3 regions of the Streptomyces sp. NPDC021080 genome follow, and region 2 is predicted to be linked to each of the others. Evidence: riboswitches for the same ligand, from Rfam matches in the RefSeq annotation. Region 2 holds a riboswitch; each other region holds the start of a gene.
The links. A riboswitch is a leader RNA that binds a small molecule or an ion and turns the genes downstream of it on or off. The one in region 2 is predicted to bind thiamine pyrophosphate.
Positions count from the first base shown of each region.

Region 1: it holds a riboswitch for thiamine pyrophosphate, as region 2 does, so the genes downstream of both, thiO (glycine oxidase ThiO) here and thiC (phosphomethylpyrimidine synthase ThiC) in region 2, are expected to answer to the same signal.
Region 3: it holds a riboswitch for thiamine pyrophosphate, as region 2 does, so the genes downstream of both, ACH4S8_RS33570 (purine-cytosine permease family protein) here and thiC (phosphomethylpyrimidine synthase ThiC) in region 2, are expected to answer to the same signal.

Region 1 covers NZ_JBIRQM010000007.1:217,129-226,993, forward strand. Annotated here, with positions in the region: gene ACH4S8_RS19225 (DUF4126 domain-containing protein) at 10-669, shown strand; gene ACH4S8_RS19230 (phytoene desaturase family protein) at 705-2,255, shown strand; gene ACH4S8_RS19235 (hypothetical protein) at 2,323-3,327, opposite strand; gene metF (methylenetetrahydrofolate reductase [NAD(P)H]) at 3,384-4,307, opposite strand; gene thiE (thiamine phosphate synthase) at 4,436-5,095, opposite strand; gene ACH4S8_RS19250 (Rv2175c family DNA-binding protein) at 5,187-5,558, opposite strand; gene ACH4S8_RS19255 (NAD(P)/FAD-dependent oxidoreductase) at 5,623-6,861, opposite strand; gene ACH4S8_RS19260 (hypothetical protein) at 6,894-7,271, opposite strand; TPP riboswitch at 7,324-7,436, shown strand; gene thiO (glycine oxidase ThiO) at 7,434-8,600, shown strand; gene thiS (sulfur carrier protein ThiS) at 8,597-8,797, shown strand; gene ACH4S8_RS19275 (thiazole synthase) at 8,801-9,595, shown strand.
Region 2 covers NZ_JBIRQM010000009.1:225,715-235,579, forward strand. Annotated here, with positions in the region: gene ACH4S8_RS23580 (SsgA family sporulation/cell division regulator) at 1-430, shown strand, start outside; gene ACH4S8_RS23585 (YibE/F family protein) at 513-2,036, opposite strand; TPP riboswitch at 2,108-2,264, shown strand; gene thiC (phosphomethylpyrimidine synthase ThiC) at 2,257-4,077, shown strand; gene ACH4S8_RS23595 (VOC family protein) at 4,133-4,528, opposite strand; gene ACH4S8_RS23600 (LysR family transcriptional regulator) at 4,715-5,659, shown strand; gene ACH4S8_RS23605 (VWA domain-containing protein) at 5,656-7,143, shown strand; gene ACH4S8_RS23610 (hypothetical protein) at 7,326-8,189, opposite strand; gene ACH4S8_RS23615 (metallophosphoesterase) at 8,371-9,513, opposite strand; gene ACH4S8_RS23620 (LacI family DNA-binding transcriptional regulator) at 9,716-9,865, opposite strand, start outside.
Region 3 covers NZ_JBIRQM010000016.1:75,112-84,976, forward strand. Annotated here, with positions in the region: gene ACH4S8_RS33560 (phospholipase) at 111-1,478, opposite strand; gene ACH4S8_RS33565 (alpha/beta fold hydrolase) at 1,683-2,504, opposite strand; TPP riboswitch at 2,726-2,821, shown strand; gene ACH4S8_RS33570 (purine-cytosine permease family protein) at 2,813-4,213, shown strand; gene thiD (bifunctional hydroxymethylpyrimidine kinase/phosphomethylpyrimidine kinase) at 4,280-5,077, shown strand; gene gndA (NADP-dependent phosphogluconate dehydrogenase) at 5,334-6,776, shown strand; gene ACH4S8_RS33585 (hypothetical protein) at 6,862-8,403, opposite strand; gene pflA (pyruvate formate-lyase-activating protein) at 8,461-9,198, opposite strand; gene pflB (formate C-acetyltransferase) at 9,195-9,865, opposite strand, start outside.

The sequences.
Region 1 (9,865 bases), on a different contig from region 2:
ATCCCCTCCGTGTCCGTACTCCCCCTGGTCTTCACCAGCGGCTGGGCCAGCGGCGTCAACGCGTACGCGGTGGTGCTGCTCCTCGGCCTCTTCGGCGCCACCGGACTGAGCGACGACGTCCCGGCGGCCCTGCAACGCCCTGAGATCCTGGTCACAGTCGGTGTCCTCTTCCTCTGCGAGGCGGTCGCCGACAAGATCCCCTACGTCGACTCGGTGTGGGACTCCGTGCACACCGTGATCCGGCCGGCGGTGGGCGCCTGGGTCGGGGCGCTGCTCGCCGGACACGGCGGCTCGCTCTCGGATCTGGCGGCGGCCGTGATCGGCGGTTCGACGGCGCTGGCCAGTCACACGGTCAAGGCCGGGACGCGGATGGCGGTCAACTCCTCGCCGGAGCCCTTCAGCAACTTCGTGGTGAGCACCGCCGAGGATCTCGGGGTCGCGGGCGTCGTGACGCTGGCGGTCTTCCATCCCTGGGCCGCGGCGAGCGTCGCCGGGGTCCTGCTGTTCACCGGGCTCGCGGTGCTCTGCTTCCTCGTCTCGCGGATCAGACGGTTCCTGCGCCGCCGGGCGCAGCGCCGGGAGGAACGGCGGACGGCCGCGGCGGTGCCCCGCCGGGCGACCGCGCCGCCACGGCCGTCCGGCGGGGCGCCGTGGGCGGACCGCGACTGACGGGACTGCCGACGCAGGCCGATAAAGTCGCCGGCATGGGACGGATTGCGGTGATCGGCGCCGGGATGGGCGCGATGGCGACCGCCGCCCGGCTGGCCGTCGCGGGCCACCGGGTGGTGGTGTACGAGCGGACGGACACGTACGGCGGTGCGGTGCGCCGCTTCGAGCGGGACGGCTTCGTCTTCGACACGGGCCCGGGACTGCTGCCGCTGCCCGCGGTCTACCGCGATCTGTTCGTCAAGACCGGGAAGCGGCCCCTGGAGGAGTGCGTCGAGCTGGTGCAGGTCGACCCGTCGGCCGGCCATGTCTTCGCGGACGGCACCCGGGTGTCCCTGCCGAACGCCTCGCGCGCGGGTGTGCTCACCGCGCTGGACGAGGCGCTCGGCGAGGGCGCGGGCGCGCGGTGGGGCGACTTCCTGGTGCGGGCCCGGGAGGCGTGGGACCGTGCGCGCCGGCCGCTCCTGGAGGAGCCGCTGTGGCCCAACTGGACGGTGCTGGCCGAACGCGAGCCCTATCCCTCGGTGCCGCACCGGAAGCTGCTGCGCACCCGCCGGGCCGGGACCCTCGCCGAGGTCGCCGCGTGGGAGCTGCGCGACACGCGTCTGACGGCCCTCCTGGAGAGCCACGCCCTGGTGTACGGGCTCGACCCGCGCACCACCCCGGCGAGCGCCGCCGTGCTGCCGTACATGGACCACGCCTTCGGCACCTGGTACGTGCGCGGCGGCATCAGGGAACTGGCGCGCGCCGTGTACGAGCGGTGCCTGGAGCGCAGGGTCGAGTTCCGTTTCGGCACCGCCGTCGAGCGGATCGTCGAGAAGGACGGCCGGGCCGTCGGCGTGGAGCTCTCCCCGGGGGGCGGCGCGGCTTCGGGTACCGAGGGCGGTGCCGCGCCCGCCGGGCCCGGGGGAGACACGTTCGAACCCGCGGACTTCGTGGTCGCGGGCGTGGCGCCGGGCGTCCTGGACGGCCTCGTCGCCGGGGCTCCGCTGCGGGGCGGTGACGAAGTGGCGCCGCAGTCCGGCGCGTCCAGCCGGCTGACGCTGCTGCTCGCGCTGCGCGGTGCGCGGCCCGCCGGGGTGGCGCACCGGACGGTGGTCCACTCGGCCGACCGCGACGGCGAGCTGGAGCGGCTCTTCGGCGGGCGCCGCGGGGTGCCCGCGGCACCTACCGTCGTGGTGGCGCGTCCCGACGACCCGGCGCTCGTACCGGACGCGGAGCACGAGGCGGTCACGCTGACCGTCACGGTGCCGTCCGGCGCCCAGGTGTCCGGGCAGGACGTGGAGCGGGTTCTCGACGCCGCCGGGCGGGCCCTGCCGGATCTGCGCGAGAGGCTCCTGTGGCACGAGGTCCGCACCCCGGCCGACATCGCGGAGGCGACCGGCGTGGAGGGCGGCGCCGTTCCCGCCCCGGCGCTCGCCGCGGGCGAGGGCCGGCTGCTGCACCCGTCGAACACCACGCGGACACCGGGGCTCTACGCGGCCGGGGGCTGGGCACATCCCGGCGGGGGTCTGCCGCACGCGGGCATGTCGGGCGCGCTGGTGGCCGGGCTGATCGTGGAGGGGCCGGAGTTCCAGGGCTCGCAGTGAGGGCCCTGGCGGGTGGGTGCCCGGCGGGCAGCGGTGCGGAAGAGTCCCCGGGCCGCTGTCCGGCCGGTCAGTAGCGGTACTGCTCGTCGTACCCGGCGCTGCCGTTGCCCTGGTAGGGGTACTGCTGCTGCTCGGGCGGGAGTTCGCCGCCGTACTCGTCGGTGCGCTGCTGGGGCACCCAGACACCGCCGGCCGGGGTCTCGCCGCCGTAGGTGCCGGTGGCGTACTGGTCCTGGCCGTAGTTCTGCTGCTGCGCGTACTGCTGCTGGTCGCCGCCGTTGTAGGCGCTCTGGTCGTACGTGGCGCCGGTGTACTGCTGCTGGCCGGTGTACGGGTCCGTGTAGCCGGTGTACTGCTGCTGGCCGGTGCCGTAGGCGTACTGCTGCTGGTCGTAGCCCGTGTAGCCGTCGTACGCGTAGGCCTGCTGGTTCTGCCCGGTCGCGTAGGCCTGCTGGTCCTGGCCCGTCGCGTAGGCCTGCTGGTCCTGGGACGGGGACGCGCCGGCGTAGGACTGGTCGGCGGCGGCGGAGTAGGCGGTGGTGTCGTAGACGCCGTAGGAGCCGGTGTCCTCGGGCAGGGGCTGCGGCTCGTAGACCGAGGTCGACTCGGCGGCCGCGGGCTCGGCCGGCTCCGGGGGCGTGAAGCGGTCGGACGGGGCGGGCGTGAAGACGTCGTCCTCGTCGGCGGCGTACGGGTCCTCGCGCCGGTAGGCGGCCACCTCGACCTCGTCGAGGTCGGGGCTCTCCTCGAGCTCGTCGGCCTCCTCCGGCTCGCCGCGGCGGCGCTTGCTGGGCTTGCCGGGCCTGTCCTCCGCGCCGGGGCCCTTGATGGCCCAGCCCTGCGCGAAGCCCTGGCGGAACGACAGCGTCACGTACGTCTGGCCGACCGTGAAGGCGGCCGCGCCCAGGCCGATGACGACGACCGAGTGCATCAGGACGCCGAGGACCACACCGAGGAAGCCGACGAAGGCGAGCAGCCTGAAGCGCAGCCGCGCCTTGTACTGCAGCAGCACCTCGCCGAGCAGCCACAGCGCGACGATGCCGAATGCCAGATAGAGGACCGTCAAGCCCATGTACGCCCCTCTCCCAGTGGCCGCTACGCAGTGTGTCGTACGCGGGTGCGACCGGTCTAGGCCTGCTGCGGGTGATGCAGGCCCAGATTCTCGTAGATTTCCAGCGTCGCCGTGGAGTTGTTGAGCGTGATGAAGTGCAGTCCGGGGACTCCCTCGGCCAACAGTCTCGCGCAGAACTCCGTCGCGAACTCGATCCCCAAGGAGCGTACAGCCGCCGGATCGTCTTTGACTGTGAGGATCCGCTCTTTCAGGACGTCCGGGAACGAAGCGTTCGAGAGTTTGGGCAGCCGTTCCAACATCTTCACACTTGTCACGGGCATGACTTCGGGGATGACCGGCGTCACGCAACCCGCCGCGTCCACCCGGTCACGCAGACGGAGGTAGGACTCCGGCTGGAAGAACATCTGCGTGATCGCGTAGTCGGCGCCGGCGCGGCACTTGTCGACGAAGTGCGAGACGTCCAGGTCCCACTCCGTGGACCGGGGGTGCATCTCCGGGAAGGCCGCCACCCCGACGCAGAAATCGCCGGATTCCTTGATGAGGCGCACGAGTTCGGCCGCGTAGGTCAGACCCTGGGGGTGCGGGACCCACTCGCCCATGGGGTCGCCGGGCGGGTCGCCGCGCACGGCGAGCATGTTGCGGATGCCCGCGTCCGCGTACTGCCCGATGATGTTGCGCAGTTCCGCGACGGAGTGATCGACCGCGGTGAGGTGTGCGACCGGGGTGAGGGTCGTGTCGAGGACGATCTGCTCGGTCTCCTTGACCGTGCCGGCCCGCGTGGAGCCGCCGGCTCCGTAGGTCACGGAGACGAAGTCCGGGGCCACGGCCTCGACCCGCCTCAGGGCGTTCCACAGGTTGCGCTCGCCCTTGGGGGTCTTCGGCGCCGAGAACTCGAAGGAAAAGGTCTGCTTGCCGGTCGCGAGCATGTCGCGCACGGTGCGTGCGCGGTCAGTCCTGGTGGAAGCGGATCCGAGGGCCATACTCGCAGGTTAGCCAGAGGGAGTCGGTCACCCAACCGAACCGCTGGCATTTGTCCGATCTGCCGGGTTCTTGTCCACCCCTCGGACAGCGGCCCCGCCGGAACGCTCCGTGCCGGCGGCCCGCGGGCCTACGCCTCGCGCAGCCGCTTCGCGAATTCCGCCGCCGCCGCGCCCGGATCGTCCGCGTCGGTGATCGCCCGTACGACGACGACGCGGCGGGCGCCCGCTTCGAGCACCTCGTCGAGCCGGCCGAGGTCGATGCCGCCGATCGCGAACCAGGGACGGGCGGTGCCGAGGGCGGCCGTGTGGCGGACCAGACCGAGTCCGGGTGCGTGGCGGCCGGGCTTGGTGGGGGTGGGCCAGCACGGGCCGGTGCAGAAGTAGTCCACGCCCTCCTGGACGGCGGCGGCCTCGGCCTCGGACGCGGCGTGCGTCGAGCGGCCGACGATCACCTCGTCGCCGAGGATCGCGCGGGCCGCGGGAACCGGGAGGTCCCCCTGACCCAGGTGCAGGACGTCGGCGCGGGCGGCGTGGGCCACGTCCGCCCGGTCGTTGACCGCGAGGAGCTTGCCGTGCCGGGCGCAGGCGTCCGCGAAGACCTCCAGGTGCTCCAGCTCCTCCCCCGCCTCCATGCCCTTGTCGCGCAGCTGCACGATGTCGACGCCGCCCGCCAGGACCGTGTCGAGGAACTCGGGCAGGTCTCCCTGGCGCCTGCGGGCGTCCGTGCAGAGGTAGACGCGGGCGTCGGCGAGGCGGTCCCGCGCGGTCGTGGCGGCGGTCTCGGGCATGCGTGGGTCCCCCGTTGTCGGTGCGCGGGGAGCGCGGCGGCCGGGATGGTCCCGCCGCCGCGCTCCCCGTGCCGGACGGTCTCGAACTGGTTCAGACGGCGAGCGCCTGGGCGCGGCGCTTCACCTCCGTGCCGCGATTCTCGCTCAGGGCCTGCGCGGGGGTGCCGGGCAGGGTCGGGTCGGGGGTGAAGAGCCACTCCAGGGCCTCTTCGTCGGAGAAACCGTCGTCCCGCAGGAGGGTCAGGGTGCCGGCCAGGCCCTTGACCACCTTCTGCTCGGCCACGTCGATGAAATCGGCGGGGACGTGCAGCGCGCGGTTCTCACCACGGCGTACGGCGATCAGCTGGCCTTCCTTGACCAGCTGCCGGACGCGCGTCACCTCGACGCCGAGCTGTTCGGCGATGTCGGGGAGGGTGAGCCAGGCGGGGACGAGAGCATCGGTCTTTGCGTCAATCTCGGTCACGGGACAAGCCTGCCATCCCGGACCGACAGTCGGAAGCCGAGGGCGTCCGACCCGGTGCGAGGGATCAGGCCGTGGCGCCCTTCAGCGGCCTCGACGGGTCCGCGAGCAGCTCCGGGTCCATGATGGCACCCGCCTCGATCAGGCGGCGGCCCTGGGCGAGGTCCCTCGGGCGGCCCACCGCCAGGAGGGCGACGAGCCGCGTCTCGCGGAGCCAGCACACCGACCAGGAGGCGCCCGCGGGGTCGCCGCGCCACACCAGGGTGTCGGCGGGCGCGTGGTGGCCGACGTACTGCACGAAACGGCCGAACTGCTCGGACCAGAAGTACGGCACGGGGTCGTAGGCGGCGGGCGTCTGGCCGACGATGTTCAGGGCGACCGTGCGCGGGCCCTGGAGGGCGTTGTCCCAGTGGTGGACGAGCAGGCGTTCCTCGTAGCGTCCCGACGGGAAGGAGGCGCAGTCGCCGACCGCGTAGACGTCCGGCAGGGAGGTGCGCAGGTGGTCGTCGGCGACGATCTCCCGGTGGGCGCCGAGTTCGATGCCGGAGCCGGCGATCCAGGCGGTGGCGGGGCGCGCGCCGATCCCGACCACGACGGCGTCCGCGGGCACCCGGGAGCCGTCGTCCAGGATCACGGCGCCGGGCTCGACGCGCTCCACGCGCGCGTGGGTGCGCAGCGAGGCCCCGCTGTCCGCGTACCAGGCGGCCATCGGCGCGGCCACCTCGGCCGGCAGCGCCCCGGCGAGCGGCCGGTCGGCGGCCTCGACGACGGTGACGGCGCAGCCCGCCTCGCGCGCCGCCGTGGCGAACTCGGCGCCGATCCAGCCCGCGCCGACCACCACGATGTCGTGCTGCCGGGCGAGGACGGGACGCAGCCGGTCGGCGTCGTCCAGGGTGCGCAGCAGATGCACCCCGGGCACGCCCTCGGCGCCGGGGAGCCGGATCGGTTCGGCGCCGGTGGCGACGACCAGGACGTCGTACGGGACGGGTCCGCCGTCCGTGTCCAGTTCATGGTCGCCGGGGCGCACGCCGAGCGCCTCGCTGCCCAGTCTGAGGTCGATGTCCAGGGCCTCGAAGTCGACGTCGAAGGCGGAGCCCTCGGCCTTGCCCAGCAGGACGGCCTTGGACAGCGGCGGCCGGTCGTAGGGCTGATGCGGCTCCGCGCCGATCAGGGTGACGGTGCCCGGGAAGCCCTGCTCGCGCAGGGCGACCGCGGTCTGCACCCCGGCCATGCCCGCGCCCACCACCACGACCCGCCGTGCCGTGAGCCCGTGCGACTGGGACTGTGCCTGCGTCTGATCGCTCACCCGATCACCATAAGCACCTGACAACCCGTCAGTCAGCGGACGTGCTCGGTGACCTGTTCCACACGACCGGTCTCGCGCAGTTCCTCGACCACGCTCGTCCCGGCGCCGGGCCGCGACTCCCACGTCCAGGTCTCCTCCAGCCGCACCCGCCCGTCGGGCAGTTCCACGACGAGGGACACGCAGTGGCCCGACGCGGTGGTCCCGTCGTGCCCCAGCTGGACGTACCGGAAGTCGAGGCGGTCACCCTCGCGGGTGCCCACGAGGTGTCCTCGGACGACGTCGCCGCCCGCGTAGTCGGCCCAGACCACGCCGTCCCGTTCGTGGTACGCGAACCGGGTGCGGGTGCCCACCTGGCCCGGGGCCTGGTCGGCGACGGGGGCGAGGACGAGGCCGTCGAGCGGTCGCGCCATGGGCGGAGGCTCCCTTACTGAGACGGACGGGGGCGGGCTAGGGTGGCCAACGTAAAGCACTCGCGGGAGCCCGGACGCACCGGGCTGAGAGGGAGGCTGGACGGCCTCCGACCGTACGAACCTGATCCGGGTCATGCCGGCGAAGGGAGGGGCTGGACGCCCATGTCGTCTGCACGTTCGTCGGACGTCCTCGTCGTCGGGGGCGGGATCATCGGTCTGGTCACGGCCTGGCGGGCCGCGCAGCGCGGGCTCACCACCGCGCTCGTGGACCCCGGGCCGGGCGGCGGGGCCGCCCAGGTCGCGGCCGGGATGCTGGCCGCCGTCACCGAGCTGCACTTCGGCGAGGAGACCCTGCTGGGCCTCAACCTCGCCTCGGCGCGCCGCTATCCGGACTTCGCCGCCGAGCTCACCGAGGCGACCGGCCAGGACCTCGGCTACCGCCGGTCCGGCACGCTGGCCGTCGCGCTGGACGCCGACGACCGCGCCCATCTGCGGGAACTGCACGCGCTGCAGGTCCGTTCGGGGCTGGAGTCGGAGTGGCTGAGCGGCCGTGAGTGCCGCCGTCTGGAGCCGATGCTCGCGCCCGGCGTGCGCGGGGGTCTGCGGGTGGACGGCGACCACCGGATCGACCCGCGGCGCCTCGCCGCCGCCCTGGTCACCGCGTGCGAGCGGGCCGGGGTGACCGTGCACCGGACCTGGGCGGAGCGTCTGACCGTCGCGGGGGAGCGGGCCACCGGGATCGTGACCACGGACGGCACCGAACTCGGCGCGGACCGGGTGGTGCTCGCCGGTGGCAGCCTCAGCGGGCGTCTGGCGGGGATCCCGGACGACGCCGTGCCGCCGGTGCGCCCGGTCAAGGGGCAGGTGCTGCGGCTGACCGTGCCGCCGCGGTACGCGCCCTTCCTGAACCGCACCGTGCGGGCCGTGGTGCGCGGCAGCCACGTCTACCTGGTGCCGCGCGAGAACGGCGAGCTCGTGGTGGGCGCGACCAGCGAGGAGCTGGGCTGGGACACCACCGTGACGGCGGGCGGCGTGTACGAGCTGCTGCGCGACGCCCACGAGCTGGTCCCCGGGATCACGGAGCTGCCGCTCACGGAGACCCGCGCGGGGCTGCGCCCCGGCTCGCCCGACAACGCGCCGCTGCTCGGCCCGACCGCGCTGGACGGACTGCTGCTGGCCACCGGCCACCACCGCAACGGCGTGCTGCTGACGCCGGTGACCGGCGACGTGATGGCCCACGTCCTGACCACCGGCGAACTCCCCGCCGAAGCCCGCCCCTTCACCCCCCTGCGCTTCGGCGCCACGGCCCGCACGGAGCTGCACGTATGAACGTCGTCGTCAACGGGGAGCGCCGGCGGATCGCCGCGGGAACCGCTCTGGACGCGCTCGTCGCGACCCTCACCGCCTCGTCGTCCGGGGTGGCCGCCGCCCTGAACGAGACCGTCGTGCCGCGCGCGCAGTGGCCGTCCACCGCGCTCGCCGAGGGCGACCGCGTCGAAGTCCTCACCGCCGTCCAAGGAGGCTGACCCGTGGCAGACGATCCCTTCGTCCTCGGTGGTACGACCTACGCGTCCCGGCTGATCATGGGTACGGGCGGTGCACCCAGCCTCGACGTGCTGGAGCGCGCCCTGGTGGCGTCCGGCACGGAGCTGACGACGGTCGCGATGCGGCGCGTGGACGCGTCCGTGCACGGCTCGGTCCTGTCGGTGCTCGGCCGGCTGGGCATCCGCGTCCTGCCGAACACGGCCGGCTGCTACACCGCGGGCGAGGCCGTGCTGACGGCCCGTCTGGCGCGCGAGGCGCTGGGCACCGACCTGGTCAAGCTGGAGGTCATCGCCGACGAGCGCACCCTGCTGCCCGATCCGGTCGAGCTGCTCGACGCGGCGGAGACACTGGTCGACAACGGTTTCACCGTGCTGCCCTACACGAACGACGACCCGGTGCTGGCGCGGAAGCTGGAGGACGTCGGCTGTGCGGCGATCATGCCGCTCGGCTCGCCCATCGGGTCCGGGCTAGGCATCCGCAACCCGCACAACTTCGAGCTGATCGTCGAGCGCGCGGGGGTGCCGGTGATCCTGGACGCGGGGGCGGGTACGGCGTCGGACGCCGCGCTCGCGATGGAGCTGGGGTGTGCGGGAGTGATGCTCGCCTCCGCGGTGACGCGGGCGCAGGAACCCGTGCTGATGGCGGAGGCCATGCGGCACGCGGTGGAGGCGGGGCGTCTGGCGCGGCGGGCGGGGCGCATCCCCCGGCGGCATTTCGCCACGGCGTCCTCTCCCGTGGAGGGCAGGGCGGCGCTGGACCCCGAACGCCCGGCGTTCTGACCGCCGGGCCGCCGACGTCGGTTTCCGGCCGGACGGGCCGCCGGGCCGGAGGCGGGCGCGCGCCGCGACGGCGGGCGGCCGGGGCCGAGACGTCCACGCGCCCCCGCGTGCGCCCCGTATGACGTGCGCTTCGTGTCGTGGGACGGGCCACGAGGGGGGCCGGCCGGCGCCGCCGGCCGGGGCCCCTGCCGCGTCGTCGCAGGTTGTCGTGTTGTGGCCTTGCGGTGACAGACAGGGCGTGATCGGACATCTGTGCGACGAACGAGTCTT
Region 2 (9,865 bases):
GTCGGTACAGGCAGAGGTCATGATGAGCTTCCTCGTGTCCGAGGAGCTCTCCTTTCGCATTCCTGTCGAGCTGCGCTACGAGACCTGTGATCCGTATGCCGTGCGGCTGACCTTCCACTTGCCCGGCGACGCGCCTGTGACCTGGGTGTTCGGGCGAGAACTGCTGATCGACGGGGTGGGCAGGCCCTGTGGTGACGGCGATGTGCACATCGCTCCGGCCGAACCGGAGGCGCTCGGCGAGGTGCTGATCCGGCTTCAGGTCGGCGGCGATCACGCGCTGTTCCGGTCCGGGACCGCGCCGCTCGTCGCGTTCCTCGACCGGACGGACCGGCTCGTTCCGCTCGGGCAGGAACGCTCCCTCGAGGGTTTCGACACGTCCCTCGACGCCGTGCTCGACCGCATTCTCACGGAGGAGCAGAGCGCGGGCTGAAGCCTCGGCGGCCGGGAGCGGAGTAACGCTTCCTCACAAGGGCCGCCGGTGCAGGACGGTTTCAAGGTTTCTGCGGGACGGGTCAGTGCTTGCGGCGACGTCCCTTCCCGCTCCGGGCCGGCGTCCCGGCGGCCGCGGGCTGAGCGGGGACGGCCGTGCCGCCCACGCGGTCCGCGGCGACCACCAGGGCGGCCAGCGCGGTCGTCACCGGCACCGCGGCGACCAGACCGATCGACCCGACCAGCGTGCGCACGATCTCCTCGGCGACCAGTTCGCTGTTGGCGACCGTGCCCACGCTGCTCTGCGCGATCGAGAAGAGCAGCAGCAGCGGCAGTGCGGCGCCCGCGTAGGCCAGGACGAGCGTGTTGACGACCGACGCGATGTGGTCGCGGCCGATCCGGATGCCCGCGCGGTACAGACCGCGCCGGCCCATCGTGGGGTTCGCCTCGTGCAGTTCCCAGACAGCGGACGTCTGCGTCACCGTCACGTCGTCCAGGACACCCAGCGAACCGATGATGACGCCGGCCAGCAGGAGGCCGCTCATGTCGATGGACGGGTACAGACCGTGGATCAGGCCGGTGCTGTCGTCGGTGTTGCCGGTCAGTACGGCCCAGTCGATGAAGACCGAGCCGAGGAGGCCGATCAGCACCAGCGAGAGCAGGGTGCCGACCACCGCCACGGAGGTACGGGCCGACAGACCGTGACACATGTAGAGCGCGATCAGCATGATCGCGCTGGACCCGACAACGGCCACCAGCAGCGGGTTCGAGCCCTGCAGGATCGCGGGCAGGATGAAGAAGTTGAGGATCAGGAAGCTGATGGCCAGGGCGACCAGTGCCATGACACCGCGCATGCGGCCGATCACCACGACGACCACCGCGAAGATCACGGAGAGCAGCGTCAGGGGCAGCTTCCGGTTGGCGTCCGTCACCGAGTACTGCAGGTCCTTGGGGGCGGAGGGCTCGTACGCGACGACGACCTTCTCGCTCTGGTGCAACTGCCGTGACTGATCAGGCTGAACGATCTCGGTGAAGGTGCGGCCCTTGTCCTTTCCGGTGTCGATCCGGACCGTCGCCTTCTTGCATTCCCCCGTCGTCCCGCGCCGGGCGGAGGAACCCCCGGCGGCGGAGCCGGCGGCCGTCGCGGACCCCGAGGAGGCGTTGACGGACTTGCAGTCCACCTGGTCGATCTTCGTGACCGTCGCCTGCTGGGTCTGCCGGTCGAAGCCGACACCGGTGCGCTCGTGGGCAGGAGCGCCGCCGGGCCACAGCACCACGAGACCCACCGCGACCGCGGCCGCGAAGGGGATCAGTACCGCGGCGATGACCTTGCGCAGATGCTTGGAGACCGGCGCGGCGGGACCGTGGCTGTGGGAATGTCCGTGCCCACCGCTCGCGGGCTCGTCGCGCCCGCGCCGGGGACCCGGCCCGTGCCCGTCGTCGAAGCCGAGGTGATCACTGCCCGGTCCATGCCCGTGCCCGTGCCCGTGCCCGTGCTCGTGCTCATGTCCAGGGCCGTGGCCGGAGCCATGCCCGCGGCCGCCGTCGGAGCCGGGGCGCCGCGGTGGCTCGGACGAGGGGAACGGGTGCTGCCGGGTCGTCGTCACCGCCCGATCATCGCAAGAACGTCAAGGGCCCCCTGTTCACCGCGCCAGACATGACGCTAGCGTGGAGGCACCTTTGCACACGCGGGAGCTCGGAGCACCGGGCTGAGAGGGCGCTGACCTCCGTCTTCGCGATGTTTCACATGAAACATCGGCGATCGGAAGCCGCTGCGTCGACCGCTGAACCTGTTACCGGGTAATGCCGGCGTAGGGAGTAGGTCTCATGACCGACAAGGATGTACGCACGCCTGCCTCCAGCCGGACGGACGGGGCTTCCCCGCCGTTCGCGAACGGCGGGGACGGAAAGTCCATCGGCTGGCACAAGGCCTATGTCGGGGGTACGCGCCCCGATCTGCGGGTGCCGGTCCGCCAGGTGCACCTCACCAACGGGCAGTCCGTGACGCTGTACGACACCTCCGGCCCGTACACCGATCCGACGATCGACACCGATGTGCGCCGGGGGCTGGCGCCGCTGCGCGAGAGCTGGATCATCGCCCGTGGGGACACCGAGGAGTACACGGGCCGCCCTGTCCGTCCCGAGGACGACGGGATCAAGCACACGTCCCCGCGTGGAGGACTGCGCAACCTCGACGCGGTCTTCCCCGGCCGGCCGCGCCAGCCGCGCCGGGGGCGCCCCGGACAGGCGGTCACCCAGCTCGCCTACGCGCGGCGCGGTGAGATCACGCCCGAGATGGAGTTCGTGGCGGTCCGGGAGAACGTCGATCCCGAGGTCGTACGGGAGGAGATCGCCGCAGGCCGGGCGGTCCTGCCCGTGAACGTCAACCATCCGGAGATCGAGCCGATGATCATCGGCAAGCGGTTCCTCGTGAAGGTCAACGCCAACATCGGCAATTCCGCGGTCACTTCCTCCATCGAGGAGGAGGTCGAGAAGATGACCTGGGCGACCCGCTGGGGCGCCGACACGGTCATGGACCTGTCCACCGGGCGCAACATCCACACCACGCGGGAATGGGTGCTGCGCAACTCCCCCGTACCCATCGGCACCGTGCCGCTCTATCAGGCACTGGAGAAGGTCGACGGTCGTGCCGAGGAACTGACCTGGGAGATCTACAAGGACACCGTCATCGAGCAGGCCGAGCAGGGCGTGGACTACATGACGGTCCACGCGGGGGTGCGCCTGGCGTATGTGCCGCTCACCGCGAACCGCAAGACCGGCATCGTCTCGCGCGGCGGCTCGATCATGGCCGCCTGGTGCCTCGCGCACCACAAGGAGTCGTTCCTGTACGAGAACTTCGAGGAGCTCTGCGAGATCCTCGCCGCGTACGACGTCACCTACTCGCTCGGCGACGGGCTGCGGCCGGGTTCCATCGCGGACGCCAACGACGCCGCGCAGTTCGCGGAGTTGAGGACGCTCGGGGAACTCAACAAGGTCGCGAAGCGTTTTCAGGTACAGACGATGATCGAAGGCCCGGGGCACGTCCCGATGCACAAGATCAAGGAGAACATCGACCTTCAGCAGGAGATCTGTGATGAAGCTCCGTTCTATACCCTCGGCCCGCTGACGACGGACGTCGCGCCGGCGTACGACCACATCACCTCCGGCATCGGTGCCGCGATGATCGCCTGGTGGGGCACGGCCATGCTCTGCTACGTCACGCCCAAGGAGCACCTGGGCCTGCCCGACCGTGACGACGTCAAGACCGGCGTCATCACCTACAAGATCGCGGCCCATGCCGCCGACCTCGCCAAGGGGCACCCGGGTGCGCAGGAATGGGACGACGCGCTCTCCGACGCCCGCTTCGAGTTCCGGTGGGAGGACCAGTTCAACCTGGCCCTCGATCCGGACACGGCGCGGGAGTTCCACGACCGGACGCTGCCGGCCGAGCCCGCCAAGACGGCCCACTTCTGTTCCATGTGCGGGCCGAAGTTCTGCTCGATGAAGATCAGCCAGAACATCAACGAACGGTTCGGCGGTGACGTGGCCGAGGGAGCCTCGGCCGAGGAGATCTCCGCGGGCATGCTGCAGAAGTCCCGGGAGTTCGCGGAGGCGGGCAACCGCGTGTACCTGCCGCTGGCCGACTGAGCCGCTCCACGAGGACGCGGTCCGGGGGTGCCCCCGGACCGCGTCCTCGGCAGGCTCACGGTGTGACGTCCTCGGGGTACCAGCGCAGCTCGACGGTGTTGCCGTCCGGGTCCTGGACGTAGACCGAGGTGGCGCTGCCCCGCGCACCGAAGCGTTTCACCGGCCCCTCGAGCACGGTGAAGGATCCCGACGCGATGACCTGGTCCCAGTCCAGCGGTTCCACGGTGAGACAGATGTGGTCGACGTTGGACCCCTCAGGGGCATGGGCGACCAGGTCGATGATGGTTTCCGCGGTGACCCTCACCGACGGGAACGGGGCCTGGCCGCGCCGCCACGCGTCGACGCGTACGGGTTCCAGGCCGAGAAGGCCGATGTAGAACTCCAGGGACCGCTCGACGTCCTCGACGTTGAGGACCAGGTGGTCGAAGGCCTTCACGCGCAGGGTGGTCATGTCGTCTCCAGGGCGACGGCGTGGCGGAGCCACGCGCTGGACAGGGCGGGTCGATCTCGTCGGCACGGCCGGGCTCGGTTCTTTTCCCGAAGCCCGGTGGACGCCTCTACGATCCGCCGCGGGACGGATGCCATCAAGGCAAGATCGCTACACGACTGTTGAGCCAGATTTAACGCCGGGGGATTCATGCTGGAGCGACTGGAGACCGAGGCCTTTCTGACGCTGGCCGAGGAACTGCACTTCGGCCGGACCGCCACACGGCTGCGGATCACGACCGGGAGGGTCAGTCAGGTGATCAGGACGCTGGAGCGCAGAGTCGGCGGACCGCTCTTCGAACGCACCAGCCGTTCGGTCCGGCTCACCCCGATCGGCCGGCAGCTGGCGGCCGATCTGGCGCCCCTGGTCGCCGGGATGGAAGCGGCCCTGCGAAGAGCGGCCGACGCCGGCCGGGGGATCACCGGAGAGCTGCGGGCCGCCTTCCTCGGCGAGTGGACGGCACCCGCGCTCCTCAAGGCGGTCGCCCTGTTCGGCGAGCGGCACCCCGAATGCCGGGTCGACGTGCGGGAGGTCCAGCTGTCCAACTCCCGGGCGAGTCTGCTGGACGGTTCGATCGACGTGCTGCTCGCCTCCTTCCCCTTCGACGGAATGGCCTGCGGGCCCGCTCTGCTGCGGGAGAGACGGGTGCTGGCCGTCGCGGCCGGCCATCCGCTGGCCGGTGAGGAACGGCTGTCCGTCGAGGTGCTCGCGGAACACCCTGTCGTGCAGTACCCGCAGGTGACCTCGGCAGGGTTCAAACGGGACCGCACACCGGACCGCACCCCCTCGGGCCGGCCCGTTCCGAAGGGCCCGGTGGGCGGGTCGTTCTCCGAGATGCTGACGCTGGTCGCGATGGGCAGGGGCGTCCTCCCGGTCGGGGAGCACTCGCGGCAGTACTACCCCCGGCCCGACGTCGCCTACGTACCCCTTCACGACGCACAGCCGATCGAACGGGGGCTGGTGTGGATGGAGGGCAACACCACCGAACGGCTGCGTGCCTTCGTACGGGCCGCGACGGACGCGGCCGGCCCTTCCCCCGTGCAGGCGTACCGGTCGGATCCACCAGGGGCTTCTCCGGGGAGACTGGACGCATGACACCGACATCGATGAGCAAGGGCGCCAACCTTCCCGTTGCCGCGCGGCAGGTGCGGGTCGTACTCGGCTGGTCCGGAGGCCCCGGAGCACCGGACGCCGACGCCTCGGCCCTGCTGCTCCGCCAGGACGGGCGGGTGCGCGACGACGGTGACTTCGTCTTCTACAACCAGCCCAGGCACGCCTCCGGCGCCGTGCGCCACTCGGGCAAGCAGCGGGAGGGCGACGGGACGACGGACACCGTCGAGGTGGATCTGCAGGCCTTGGAGTCGGAGATCCAGCGGGTCGTCCTGGGCGCCTCCGCGGACGGGGGCACCTTCGGCCAGTTGTCGGGTCTGAGACTGAGGCTGTTCGATGCCGGAAGCGGGGAAGAGCTGGCGTTCTTCGACATGGAGGCGACGACGGAGACGGCCTTCATCGGAGGCGAGCTGTATCTGCGGGGCGGCCGGTGGAAGTTCCGTGCGGTGGGCCAGGGCTACGCCTCCGGACTCGCGGGCCTGGCCACCGACTTCGGGATCAGCGTGGACGAGGAGCCCGGCACTGCCGGGGGAACGGACGCGAGGAACCTGGCAGGCGGAGCCGTCCCGTCGGCACCCCCGGCACGCCCCTCGGTATCCCCCTCGGTACCCCCGGTACCCCCCTCGGTACCGGCACCTCCGCCCGGGCCCGTGCCCCCAGCACCGTCGGCGCCCCTGCCACCCTCACCCCCCGGCTCGGCTCCTCGTCTCGTCAAGGGGGAGGAGCGGTTGCCGGTGGACATGCGCAAGCGGCTCTCCTTGCGCAAGGAACAGGTGGCGGTCAGTCTGCGCAAGCACGGGGCCGTAGGTGTCAGGGCCCGCGTCATCCTGGTCCTGGACGCCTCCGGGTCGATGTCGTTCCTGTACTCCAAGGGCGTCGTGGCCGACGTGGTGGAGCGGATGGCCGCGGTGGCGGCCCAGCTGGACGACGACGGGGAGATGCAGGCATGGACCTTCGCGTCGAACCCGGCCCGGCTGCCGGACCTCGTCCTGGGTGATCTTCCGGAGTGGCTGGAGCGCCATGTCCGGGTCGGTGAACTGACCCTGTTCCGGCGGAAGAAGCCGAAGAAGGGACTGCTGCCGGGACAGGTGGACATGCGGGCGGTCGGCATCCAGAACGAGGAACAGAAGGTGATCGCCGAGGTACGGGCGTATGTCCGCGATCACCCGGTCGACGATCCCACGCTGGTGCTCTTCTTCTCCGACGGCGGCGTCTACCGCAACAAGGAGATCGAGAAGGAGCTGCGGGAGGCGGTGGAGGAGCCGGTCTTCTGGCAGTTCGTGGGACTGGGGCGCTCCAACTACGGCGTTCTGGAGCAGTTCGACACACTGCCGGGCCGACGCGTCGACAACGTGGGCTTCTTCGCGGTGGACGACATCGGTGCCGTACCGGATCCGGAGCTCTACGACCGACTGCTGTCCGAGTTCCCGTCGTGGACGAAGGAGGCACGGCGGCTGGGCATCATCTGACACAGCACACAGCACACAGCACACAGCACACGACAGCTCTGAGGAAGACGGCGGACGACGTCCGCAGGGCGCCGGCAGGACACCCTGGAGCGGCCGTACGAGGCCGCACCGGGGGCCGTGCACGGGCCCGCGCACTCGCGCGGGCCCCCTCCTGCCGCGAACCCGGCCGTCGGCCGGCCGGGTCACTCGGGCTGGTGTTCAGGCCCCCCGAAGTCCGGGCTGGTGAAGTCCGGGCTGGAGAAGCTCGGGCGCGGGCCTGCCGCGGGTCCGTCCTCGGGGCTGCTGAACCCCGGCCGGCCGTACCCGAGGTGGGGTATGCGGCTGGGGGCCGGTGCGGGGCGGTTCAGCGCCGCCGAGCCCGGGTCCGCGAGGGCTTCCCGGAGGAACGGCAGGATGCCGCGCTCCAGCAGGGCGTCGTGCCAGGCTTCCTTGGCCCGGGTGACCTGTTCGGTCAGCTCGTCGCCCGCTCCGGCCTGGAGGGAGGAGGAGCTGTTGCGCAGGGCGGTCAGCAGCAGACCGGCCGCGGCGACCAGGATGGCGGCCGCCGTGACCGCGCCGAAGACCCAGCCGGTGGTCAGCAGGGTTCTGGCGATGGTCGGCTCGGGATCGAGCATCCTCAGGACATAGCCCACGAGCAGGAATATCGCCGCCGCCGTCCCGGCGAGGACGGGGGCGAGCACCGCGACGACGGCGACCGCGCCGGCTCCGGCGGCCTCGGTGACCTCCCCCACGGTGGTGGCGAGGCCCATCGAGGGCGTGCCCGGCTCCGCGGAGCCGGTTTCCTCGCTCATGGCCGGGACGGACCGCGCCGGGCGGCGCAGTTCGCTGCGGACCTTCACATAGTGCGCGTACTCGTCCGACGCGGCCGTCGTGATGAGGGCCGTGGCGTTGAGCGCCATCGTGCGCAGTTGTTCGAGGTTGAGCCGCTGGCCGACAGCGGCGAGTTCCGGGCGGTGTGGTGCGGAGCGCAGCGCCTCATCGAGGATCCGCTCGTATTCCTGGCGGTCCTCGCTCAGCAGGTGCTGCGGAACGCTGTTCATCTGCATCCCCCGATGCTCCGTAGGGCTGGTGGCTCGCACGCTGACGAGCCGTCGGGCAGAAACGGAGGGGAGCCTGCTACGGATAAGCCGATGGTAGAGCGGTGACGGCACGCCGTGACAGGGGGTTTCCAGAAATTGGCCCCCCGTCCGGTGTGCCGTGCCCGCCGGACGCCTGCCCGGTGAACGCTCAGATATCCAGGGGAAGTTGTTGGACCAGCAGCTTTCCGGCCATGGTCACCCCGCCGTCCATCGCGATGGCCAGCCCGTCGGCGTAGACGTGCGGTCCTTCGATCACGGGGCCCGATCCGGCCTCGCCGTCCTCCGGGCCCACCTCGCCCAGGAGGTACGGGATGGGGCTGTGACCGTGGACGATGCGGGCGCCGCCGTAGGCGTCGAGCAGTTCGTGGACCGCCGCGGCGCCGTCGTCGCGGAAGGCGAAGCGCCGGGTGAACTTGCGGAAGAGGTCCCAGCAGTCCTCCGCGTCGTTGCGGGTGAGGGTCTCGCGGACGGTGTCGTTGACCGCTTCGATGGAGTCGCCGTAGTCGAGGTAGGCGGTGGTGTCGGAGTGCACCAGAAGGTGTCCGTCGACCAGTTCCATGGCGTCGAGGCGGGCCATCCACTGCAGGTGGTGGTCCTGGAGGCGGTCCATGTCCGTCTTCTGGCCGCCGTTGAGCAGCCAGGCGGCCTGGAAGGTCGCGGTGCCGGCGCCGGAGCTGACGGGCGTGTCGCCGAACCGTTTGGCGCCGAGCAGCAGCAACTCGTGGTTGCCCATGAGCGCCTTGCAGTAGCCGCCGGCCGCGGCCGCCTCGGCGGACAGCCGCATCACGAGGTCGATCACGCCGATGCCGTCCGGGCCGCGGTCGGTGAAGTCGCCGAGGAACCACAGGCGCGCCGTACCGGCCGACCAGTTTCCGGCGGCGTCGACGAGGCCCTTGGCCTGGAGCGCGGCGATGAGCTGGTCGAGGTAGCCGTGCACGTCCCCGACGACGTACAGCGGTCCGGGCCCCGCGCCGGGCGCCGGGGACGGGGCCCCCGAGGGGTCGACGACGACCTGCTGGGTGTCGCCCCGGTTGATGACCGGCAGATCGCGCTGCGTGGGCGTGTACCCCTCGGAGAACTCGCCCGGGAACTCCGCCGGAGACTCTCCGGACATGTACGGGTTCGACTCGCCCGGCACGTACCGCGCAGTCTCCCCGACGGGTCCTGCGCCCTCGCCCTGAGGCGTGTTCTGCGCATACGGACCGGTCTCATGGACGTACCCGGGTACTCGGAAGTCGCGCAACGTCGCCGTCCGCACCACCTCGGGTCCCTGACCGGCCCCCTGAGTCATCGACCCCTCCACCACCATCGCGCCGCATCTGCACCGGTTCGGACTGCCTGGTCGCAGCGGCCCGCGGTGTCGTCCGCCCATCATAGGAATGCGGATCGCGCCATGTGATGACCCAGGGGTGGTGAATCGGAACAGGAGCCCAGTTCACCGCGGCTTTCGCCCGAATTGGGCGGGGCTCGCCCCGCCCTTGTCCTGTCGGGTGTCAGCCCTGCTCGGGTGATCGGGGCGGACTGACGGTCGTCCGCGGCGACCGGCGCTGCGACGAGGTCCGCACGATCAGCTCCGTCGGTATCACCTGCTCGACCGGTTGGTCCGATTCGACCCCTTCGATGGCGTCGATCAGCAGCTGGAC
Region 3 (9,865 bases), on a different contig from region 2:
GGGGGGCCCCCCCCCCCCCCCCGCCCCCCCCCCCCCGGCGGGGGGGGCCCCCCTCGCCGGGGCCGCTCCCCTCCGGTGCGGCCCCGGCGAGGCTCCCGGTTCACCTCGGGCTACGGATACACGTACGTGTTCAGGGTGTTCACCGCGGACGCGGGATCGCCCAGGTCGTAGCGGTCGACCGCCAGGTAGTTGGGCTTCTTGCGGGCGGCCGGCTCGCAGAAGCGGCGGGCCCGGTCGGCGAGTTTGGTGTTGTCCGTGCCAGCGGTTCCCGAGATCGTGGCGTCGCGGAAGTGGTTCATGACGAAGAGGGGCCGGAAGCCCGGCTCGGTGCGCGTGAGCGGCACGTTCGTGTCCGCGCCGTACCAACGGCTGTAGCAGGACCAGTCGGAGGAGCCGAGGCCCGAGCCCATGGACCAGTAGTTCTCGACGGTCCACTCGCGCTGGTACATGACGCCGAAGCTGTCCCGGGTCAGTCCGGCGGACTCGTCGGAGGCGCGGCTGTGGTCGGTGAAGATGAGCAGGCGCTGCCCGGCGGCGGTCAGGTCGGCGAGCTTCGGCCAGCCGTGCTCGCGCACGCCGGTCCGGTCGGGACGGTAGAGGACGTCGGACAGGCCGTTCACGCGGGCGAGTTCGGCGCGCAGGACGCCGGGATCGACGTAGTCCTCCAGGAAGACGGTGACGAACTGGTCGGGGTGCTGCTTGAGGAAGTCGACCATGCGCTGGAGGTCGACCCAGAGCGCGACCGGCTTGCTGACGAGGGTGCAGCTGTCGTGGCAGAGGATCGCGCCGTCGGGCGTCTGGTGCAGGTCGAGCATGAAGCCCCGTACACCGTCGGCGAGTTGCTGGTTGATGCCGCGGTTCTGATTCGGGAAGAAGTTGACGAAGGGCGGGGCGAATCCGCCGTCCACGCCGTTCGCGTAGGCGTTGTGCGCGGTGAGGAACGTGACCTGGTCCAGGGTGCGCTGGTCCTGGGCCGGCATCGGCAGGGTCGCGGGCGCGACCGGGGTGAGGTACCAGGAGGCGAGGGCGCCCGGTGATCCGATCGCCAGCTGCGCCGGGTAGTTGGAACCCGCGGACTTGTCCGTGAGCGTCAAGTACCGTTCGGTTCCAGGGGCCTTGAGCCTGTACTGGTCGCTTCCGTCCGGTGCCACCTCCCACGCGGCGTCGGTGCTCGTACAGGCGACGGTCCGGGCCTGGTCGCCCGAGCGGCCCAGACAACTGCCCGCGCTGTCGGCGCTTTCGAGCACGAAGGAGGAGCCGTTCGGGCGCAGGGTCCACTGCTGGTGGTCCTCGTTGCCCTTGGGGTTGTGCTGGACGACCGCCCCCGAACTGTCGGCGGCGTTCAGTCCCGTGACGGCGCTCTGGACGTAATAGGCGCCCGCGGCGGGGACTTCGGCGGCTTTGGCGGGCGCGGGGACGGCGAAGACGGATCCCAGTACGGCGGTGGCGGCGAGCAGGGAGCGTCGGCTCGGTCTCATGGCACGTGATCCCTTCCTGTGGGGAGCATGAGCATGCCATGCAGACATACGCCGGTGGGCATCGACGGGCAGTCGGGGTACAGATCGCGTCAACGGGCGCCGGCGGACGGGAGGGGTGCGGGCCGTGCGACGATCGCGGCTACCCGATCACGATCAACACGGCCTGTACGCGGAGCAGTTGAACCTTCCGCGAGGTCGGGCGGCCTATCGCGTACCGGGGTGCTCGATCCGCGTGACGAACGCGGCGATGTCGGCGACCACCCGTTCGGGCTGCTCCCAGTGGACGGAGTGCCCGGTCTCCGGGTAGGCGAGGAATTCGGCGCCGTGGACCGCGTCCAGGACGGTCTGCTGGTCCTCGCGGGGCAGGAACTCGTCCTGTTCGCCCCAGATGACGAGAGTGGGCACCAGGATGCCCCCGAGGGTCGCGCGGAGATCGGCGTCGAGGAGGCCGCGGACCGTGTCCTTCCAGACGTACGCGGGGAGCTTGAGATTCTCCTCCACCATGGTCTCGACGAACCCCCGGGCGATCGGGCGGGCCACCGTGTCGGCCAGGAAGTCCTCGACGAACGCGCGGGGCACGGGATCGGAGAGGGCTTCCACGGCCTTCGCCGTCCCGACGACCGCCGGCTTGTCCGCGAGGGTGCCGGGGACACCGAGCAGCACCAGCCCCGCGATGCGGTCGGGATGGCTCCCGGCGACGATCCGGGCCGGCACGCCGCCGCTGGAGGCCCCGACCAGGACGGCCCGGGGGATGTCGACCGCGTTCAGGAAGGCCACCACGTCGGCGGCGAAGTCGTCGGGGGTGTAGCCCTCCGGGGGCCGGTCGGCGTCGCCGTGTCCGCGCTGCGTGGGCGCGTAGCCGTGCAGGGACGCCGGCAGACGCCTCAGCAGGGGCTCGAAGGACCACCAGGAGTCCGCCAGGCCGTGCACGAAGACGACCGGTGTACCACTGGGGTAACCGGCTTCGGCGTACGGGAGGGCGAGCCCTTCCCGCACCTGTGCGGACTTCAGGGAGATCACGGTCACGGCACCCTGCCTCCTTCCGCCCGGCCACCGGGGTCCGGGAACCCTGGAGCGGAGCACGAGCGGCGATCACTTCCGACAGTACCGAGTGGCGGCACGCGCCGCGCTGTGAACGGGCCCGCCCGCGCCGTTCGAATGAACCGGAGCACGCGCGGGCGCACGCCGGTCCGGGTGAGTGAGGACCCGCTCCCGCTCCGCCTCCGGGAACGGTTAGTGTGTCCGTCGTACCGGACACGGGGTGCCCCGTCCGAGGGGCTGAGATCACACCCGTCGAACCTGAACCAGTTCATACTGGCGGAGGGATGTCTTCCATGCCATTGGCGCATGTTTCCGGCGGGCTGCCCGCCGACAGCCGGCCCGCCGTCTTCGACGGACGGATGCCCGCCGCACCCGGCGATCTGCGGGTGGAGGGGCACGGCATCGAGCCGGTCCCCGAGAGCAACCGGTACGGCGGGGCCGGACGCCTGTTCACCGTGTGGTTCGCCCCGAACCTGACGATGACGGGTGTGTTCACCGGCACCATCGGCATCGCACTGGGCCTGGACTTCACCACCGCCCTCGCGGCGGTGGTCCTCGGGACCGTGCTCGGCGCGCTGCCCACCGCCTACCTCAGCACCTGGGGCGGACTCACCGGAACCGGCCAACTCCCCCTCGCACGGCTCGCGTTCGGCCGGGCTGTGGTGCTGCCCGGGCTGCTCCAGTGGCTGTCCTCGGTCGCCTGGGACGCGTTGATCGGCCTGTTCGGCGGGGACGCGCTGGCGCGGCTGTGCGGCTGGCCGTTCTGGCTCGGCGTGCTGGTGATGATGGCGGCCCAGGGGGCTCTGGGCGTCCTGGGCTACGAGGCGATCCACCGGCTGCAGATCGTCATGACGTTCGTGCTCGCCGTGGCCTTCGCGGTGATCGCCTGGCGGATGCTCGACGGGGTCCACCCCGCGGCGACCGGGTCCGCGACCGGGGCCGACCGGGGCGGCGCGTTCGTGCTCACCAGCACCATCGCGCTGAGCCTGTCGTTGTCCTGGGCGCCGTACGCCGGTGACTTCAGCCGGTATCTGCCGCGCACGACGTCCCGACCGCGGATGTTCTGGTGCACCCTGCTCGGCCTCGTCGCGTCCTTCGTCGCCGTGCAGGTGCTCGGGCTGTGGGGCGCGTCGGTGCTCACCGACCAGACGGCGGCGGGCGTGGACACGCTGCTGGGCGGCGGTGCCGCGGGCGCGTTCGGGCTGCTGGCCGTGGCACTCGCGGCGGTGTGCAGCAACGCCATGAACGACTACAGCGGTTCGCTGGCCCTGCAGACCCTGGGTGTGCGGATACCGCGACCGGTCGCGGCCGCCCTGGCCGCCGGACTCGGCTTCCCGCTGGTGCTGTGGATGCACGCCGCCGACACCACGGCCCGCTTCCAGAACGTGCTGTTGTTCGTGGGCTATTGGATCCCCGGGTTCGTCGCGATCGTCGTCGTCGACTGGCTGGCCCGGGGGCAGGAGCGCGCCGGCGCGCCCCTCGACATCACCGCCGAGACACCCCGTACGCGTTCCGGATGGCCGTCTCTCGTGGCCTTCACCGCGGCGTTCGGCGCGGCCGTGCCGTTCATGGACACCGGCCTGTACGTCGGTCCGGTGGCCGACGCGCTGCACGGCGCCGATCTCTCCTACTACGTGGCGTTCCTCGTCGCCCTCGCCCTCTACGCCCCGCTGCGGCTGCGCCGCCGCGCCTGAGGGCCGCCCGCCGCTCCGCCGGTCCAGGGTCTTCGTGCCCGAAGCCGTACCCGAGAGGAACACCTCATGACCGCACCGCCCCGCGTCCTGACGATCGCCGGATCCGATTCCGGCGGAGGCGCCGGGATCCAGGCCGACCTGAAGACCATGCTCGCGCTGGGCGCCCACGGGATGAGTGTGCTCACCGCGGTGACCGCGCAGAACTCCGTGGGCGTACAGGGAGCTTGGGAGCTCTCCGAGGAAGCCGTGCGGGCCCAGTACCGCAGCGTGGTCGACGACATCGGCGTCCAGGCCGTCAAGACGGGGATGCTCTCGTCGCCCGGACTGGTCACCACGGTCGCCGAGTTGCTGTCCGACGTGGGCGCCCCGGTCGTCGTGGACCCGGTGAGCGTCTCCAAGCACGGGGACCGGTTGCTGGCCGACGACGCGCTGGACGCCGTACGGACCCGGCTGCTGCCGCGCGCGACCGTGGCGACCCCGAATCTCGACGAGGTCGCCCAGCTCACCGGGCTGAAGGTGGACGACGAAGCGGGCATGCGCCGGGCCGCCGGTCTGCTGCTCGCGTTCGGTCCCCGGTGGGTGCTGGTGAAGGGCGGCCATCTGCCGGGGCAGGCGGTCGATCTGCTCACCGACGGAACCGCCGAGCACTGGCTGCGCGCCCCGCGCCACGACAACCGGCACACGCACGGCACGGGGTGCACGCTCGCCTCGGCCGTCGCGGTGGGCCTGGCCGAGGGCCTCGACGTGCCGGAGGCCGTACGGCGGGCCAAGGCGTACGTGACGGCCGCGATCGAGGCCGGTTTCGCGCTCGGCGCCGGCATCGGTCCGGTGGACCACGGGTGGCGACTGCGCCGGGACGGCTGAACCCCTCCCGGGCTGCCCCTCTCCGGTCCGGCGCCCGAGGCTCCCGCACGGCCGGCCCTACCCCGGCCGCGGCCCTTCGTGCCCGCACGGCCCCGTCTCACGGTGCTGCGCGTCCGCTGCCTCGAAGGTCCCGCACAGCTCCTGCCCCGGACGCTGAACACCCCGGCCCCTCCCGGCGTACTGATCGGCACAGCGACAGTCGTCTGCCCGCCCGTCGGGTACGCGGACAGGCAGATCCGGATCCAAGGAGCACATCATGAAGGCGACCGCGCAGATCGGCGTCACAGGGCTCGCCGTGATGGGCCGCAATCTGGCCCGCAACTTCGCCCGGAACGGTTACACCGTCGCCGTCCACAACCGGACGCCCGCGCGCACCAAGGCACTGGTCGAGGAGTTCGGGCACGAGGGCGCCTTCGTCGCGGCCGAGTCGGCCGAGGACTTCGTGGCGGCGCTGGAGCGCCCCCGCCGCCTCATGATCATGGTGCAGGCGGGGGCCGCCACCGACGCCGTCATCGAGGAGTTCGCCCCGCTGCTCGAAACCGGCGACATGATCATCGACGGCGGCAACGCCCACTTCTCCGACACCCGGCGCCGTGAGCAGTCGCTGCGCGAGCGCGGCATCCACTTCGTCGGCGCCGGGGTGTCCGGCGGCGAGGAGGGCGCCCTCAACGGGCCGAGCATCATGCCCGGCGGCTCCCCGGAGTCGTACGCCTCCCTCGGCCCGATGTTCGAGTCGATCAGTGCCAAGGTGGACGGCGAGCCCTGTGCCACGCACATCGGCACCGACGGCGCCGGCCACTTCGTCAAGATGGTGCACAACGGCATCGAGTACGCCGACATGCAGCTCATCGGCGAGGCCTACGACCTGCTCCGCCGCGTCGGGGGGTACACGCCGCCGCAGATCGCGGAGATCTTCCGGCGCTGGAACAAGGGCCGCCTCGACTCGTACCTGATCGAGATCACCGCCGAGGTCCTCGCGCACACGGACGCCGCCACCGGCGAGCCGTTCGTGGACGTGGTGGTCGACGCGGCGGGCCAGAAGGGCACCGGCCGCTGGACCGTGCAGACCGCCCTGGACCTCGGCTCCCCGGTCACCGCCATCGCGCAGGCGACGTTCGCCCGCGCGGCCTCCAGCCAGGACGGGCTGCGCGCCGCCTACCGCGGCCTGCCCGGCGGCACCCACTGGGACCTGTCCGCGACCGAGGCCGAGCGCTTCACCAGCCAGGTCGAACACGCCCTGTACGCCTCGAAGCTGATCGCCTACGACCAGGGCTGGAAGATGATCCTGGACGCCGCCGCCGAGTACGGCTGGGACATCGACCTCGGCGAGGTGGCCAAGATCTGGCGCGGCGGCTGCATCATCCGCGCGGCGTTCCTCGACCGCATCCGCGCCGCGTACGCCGTCGACCCGGGCCTGGTCAGCCTGCTGTCCGACGCGGGGTTCGCCACCGAGATCAAGGACGCCCAGGTCCCGTGGCGCGAGGTCGTCTCCATCGCCACCCGCAGAGGCGTCCCGGTGCCCGCGTTCTCCGCGGCCCTGTCGTACTACGACACCCTGCGCGCCGACCGGCTGCCGGCCGCCCTCACCCAGGGCCAGCGCGACTTCTTCGGCGCCCACACCTACCGGCGCACCGACCGCCAGGGCACCTTCCACACCCTGTGGGGCGAGGCGTCCCGCGACGAGACCGAGATGCTCTAGCCCTTCGGGTGACGCATGGGTGAGGAGCGGGCCGCACGTCCCGGCGAGGGAGGTGCGGCCCGCTCCCGTGTGTCCGCAGGACGTCTCAACCGGCCGTCCGGGCAGGCGTGTCGGACCCGGTCACGAGATCCTCCATCACCGCGGGCGGCAGCGACGGGTTCGCGGCCGCCGCTTCCGCCACCCGCACGTCCGCGTCGGAGAGCAGGTCCACGATCACCCGCGGCGGAAGTGCCGGGTGAACGGCGGCCCAGGGGCGTGCCTCGTGGTCCGCGAGGCAGGAGAGCAGGGCTTCGGCGCTCGCGTTCGGGTGCCGGGCGATCGCCCGGAACGCCTTCTGCGGGGGCGGCGCCTGCCGGGTCAGGAACTCCAGCAGCGCCGGGCTCGCCCCGGGGTTGGCCGCGACCCTGGCGAGGACCCTCGCTCCGTGCCGGTCGACCATGGAACGCAGCAGGTCTTCGGGCAGACCCGGGTGCGGGGCGACGGACTTGACCACCTTCGCGTCGGGGTCGCGTGCCAGCGCGTCGCGTGTCCCGGGCGGCAGATCACGGCGCTGGGCCGCGAGCATGCGTGCCGCCGGGTCCGGCGACCGGGCCAGGTCCTCGATCTCGGCGGAGGTGGCGGTGGCGATCCGGGGGAGCAGGGTGGCGCCGACCTTGGCGGTGCGGGCCAGTTCGGTGAGCACGTCGAGCGGGACACGGGGATGCCGGGCGAGGCCCCGGCGCACCGGTACGTCCGGGTCCCGCGCCAGTACGCGGATGACGTCCTCGCCGGTCGCGGGGTTCTCGGCGAGGTCGGCGCGGACGCCGGGAACGGGGTCCGCGGCGAGCCGGGCGCACACCTGCGGGGGCAGGTCCTCGCGGGCGGCGAGCGTCCAGCGCAGCAGCGTCGAAGGATGGTCCGCGAAGCCGACGACCGCTTCCGTGGGCGTGGCCGGGTTACGGAGTGCCGCGACCCGCATCTCGTGGACGGCCGACTCGTGGGAGCCGTCGCAGGAGGCGCCCGGCGGCAGATCACAGTCCGGCCGGGGGCACTCCGGATCGTGGGTGAACGGAGTCGGCTCGCCGTCGCAGACCAGGCAGTGTCGCGCGGGCGGCAGTCCCTCGCCGGTGATGAGCGCGGCCAGTACGTCAGGAGGTGTGGACTCGTTGGCCGCCACCGCGCGGCGGACCCCGGCGTGCGGATGCTCCGCGAGCCGGGCGGCCGTTTCCGGGGTGGTCCACAGCGCCAGCTCCGCGACGACGCCCGGATCCGGGTCCGCGGCGAGTCCGTCCACCACGTCGGCCGGGAGGCCGGGGCAGGCGGCCAGTTTCTCCCGGCGCTCCACCGCGGGATCCGCCGCGAGGAGGCGCGCCCACTCCGGGCTGCCGGACCCCTCGTCGAGCAGGGCGAGAGCGGTGTCCGGCTGTGCCACGGGATCGACGTCGGCGGCTGTCAGCTTTCCCGCGTAGGCGAGCCGCACGCCGCACTCCGGGTCGCGCGAGAAGAGGGCGACCGCCTGTCCGCGGCTGAGGTCCTCCCGGTCGGCGAGATCTCGGGCGAGGTCGGTGTCCGCGACGGCGATCAGCCGGTCGACCAGTTCGGACGGCAGGGCCGGGTTGGCGGCGAGGCCGCTCAGGACATGGTTCACGGGGAGCATCCTGCCCCGGGCCGTGGTGGATCGGCCCGGGGTTTTCCGGCGCGCGGTTCACTGGGCGGCGAGTCCCCGGGATCTGAACTGGCCCCGGACGCGTTCGGTCAGGGCGGGGCCGGGAACGGGGTTGTCCCGCAGGGGGAAGGGGATGCCCAGGGCTTCGTACTTGGCGGCGCCCATCTTGTGGAAGGGGAGGACGTCCACCCGGTCGACGTTCCCGAGCCCGGAGAGGAACCGGGCGAGTCCGTCGATGGGCTCGGGGGCATCGGTGTGGCCCGGGACGAGGACGTAGCGGACCCACACCGGGATACGGAGACGGTCGAGCCTGGTGGCGAAGTCGAGCGTCGGGCCGAGTTCACCGCCGGTGAGCCCCCGGTAGGCGGCTGCGTCGAAGGACTTGATGTCGAGCAGCACCAGGTCGGTGTCCGCGAGGAGCCGGTCGCCGGCGCGGGCGCCGAGGAAGCCGGAGGTGTCCAGCGCGGTGTGCAGTCCCGCCTCCTTGCAGCGGCGCAGCACCTCACCGGTGAAGGCCGGCTGGAGCAGGGGCTCGCCGCCCGTGATGGTCACCCCTCCCTGGGCGGCGGTGATGAACGGCCGGTACTTCTCGATCTCCGCCATCACCTCGTCGACGGTGGCCTCCTTGCCGTCGCGCATGTGCCAGGTGTCGGGGTTGGCGCAGTAGAGGCAGCGCAGCGGGCAGCCGTTGACGAAGAGGACGAACCGGGTCCCGGGACCGTCCACGCCGGTGGACAGGTCCCAGGAGTGGATCCGACCCGTCGTGGCCGTCCTCACAGTGCTCCGTGGAAGGTCCGGCTGATCACGTCGAGCTGCTGCTCACGGGTCAGGCGGACGAAGTTGACGGCGTAGCCGGAGACCCGGATGGTCAGCTCCGGGTACTTGTCCGGGTTCTCCATCGCGTCCTCCAGGGTCGCCCGGTCCAGGACGTTGACGTTCATGTGGAAGCCGCCGGAGGCCATGTACGCGTCGAGGATGCCGACCAGGTGGCCGGGGCGCTCGGCGGGCACGTGGCCCAGGCCTTCCGGGGTGATCGTCGTGGTCAGGGAGATGCCGTCGCGGGCGTGTTCGTAGGGCAGCTTGGCGACGGAGAGCGCGGAGGCGGCGACCCCGTGCCGGTCGCGGCCGTTCATCGGGTTGGCGCCGGGCGCGAAGGGAGCTCCCGCGCGGCGGCCGTCGGGCGTGTTGCCGGTGTGCTTGCCGTAGACGACGTTCGAGGTGATCGTCAGCACCGACTGGGTGTGTTCGGCGTCCCGGTAGGTGGGGTGTTCGCGCACCTTCGTCATGAAGGAGTCCACGAGGCCGACCGCGATGGCGTCGGCGCGGTCGTCGTTGTTGCCGTACGCCGGGTAGTCGCCCTCGGTCTCGTAGTCGACGGCCAGTCCGGTCGCGTCGCGGATCACCCTGACCCGGGCGTACTTGACGGCGGACAGGCTGTCGGCGG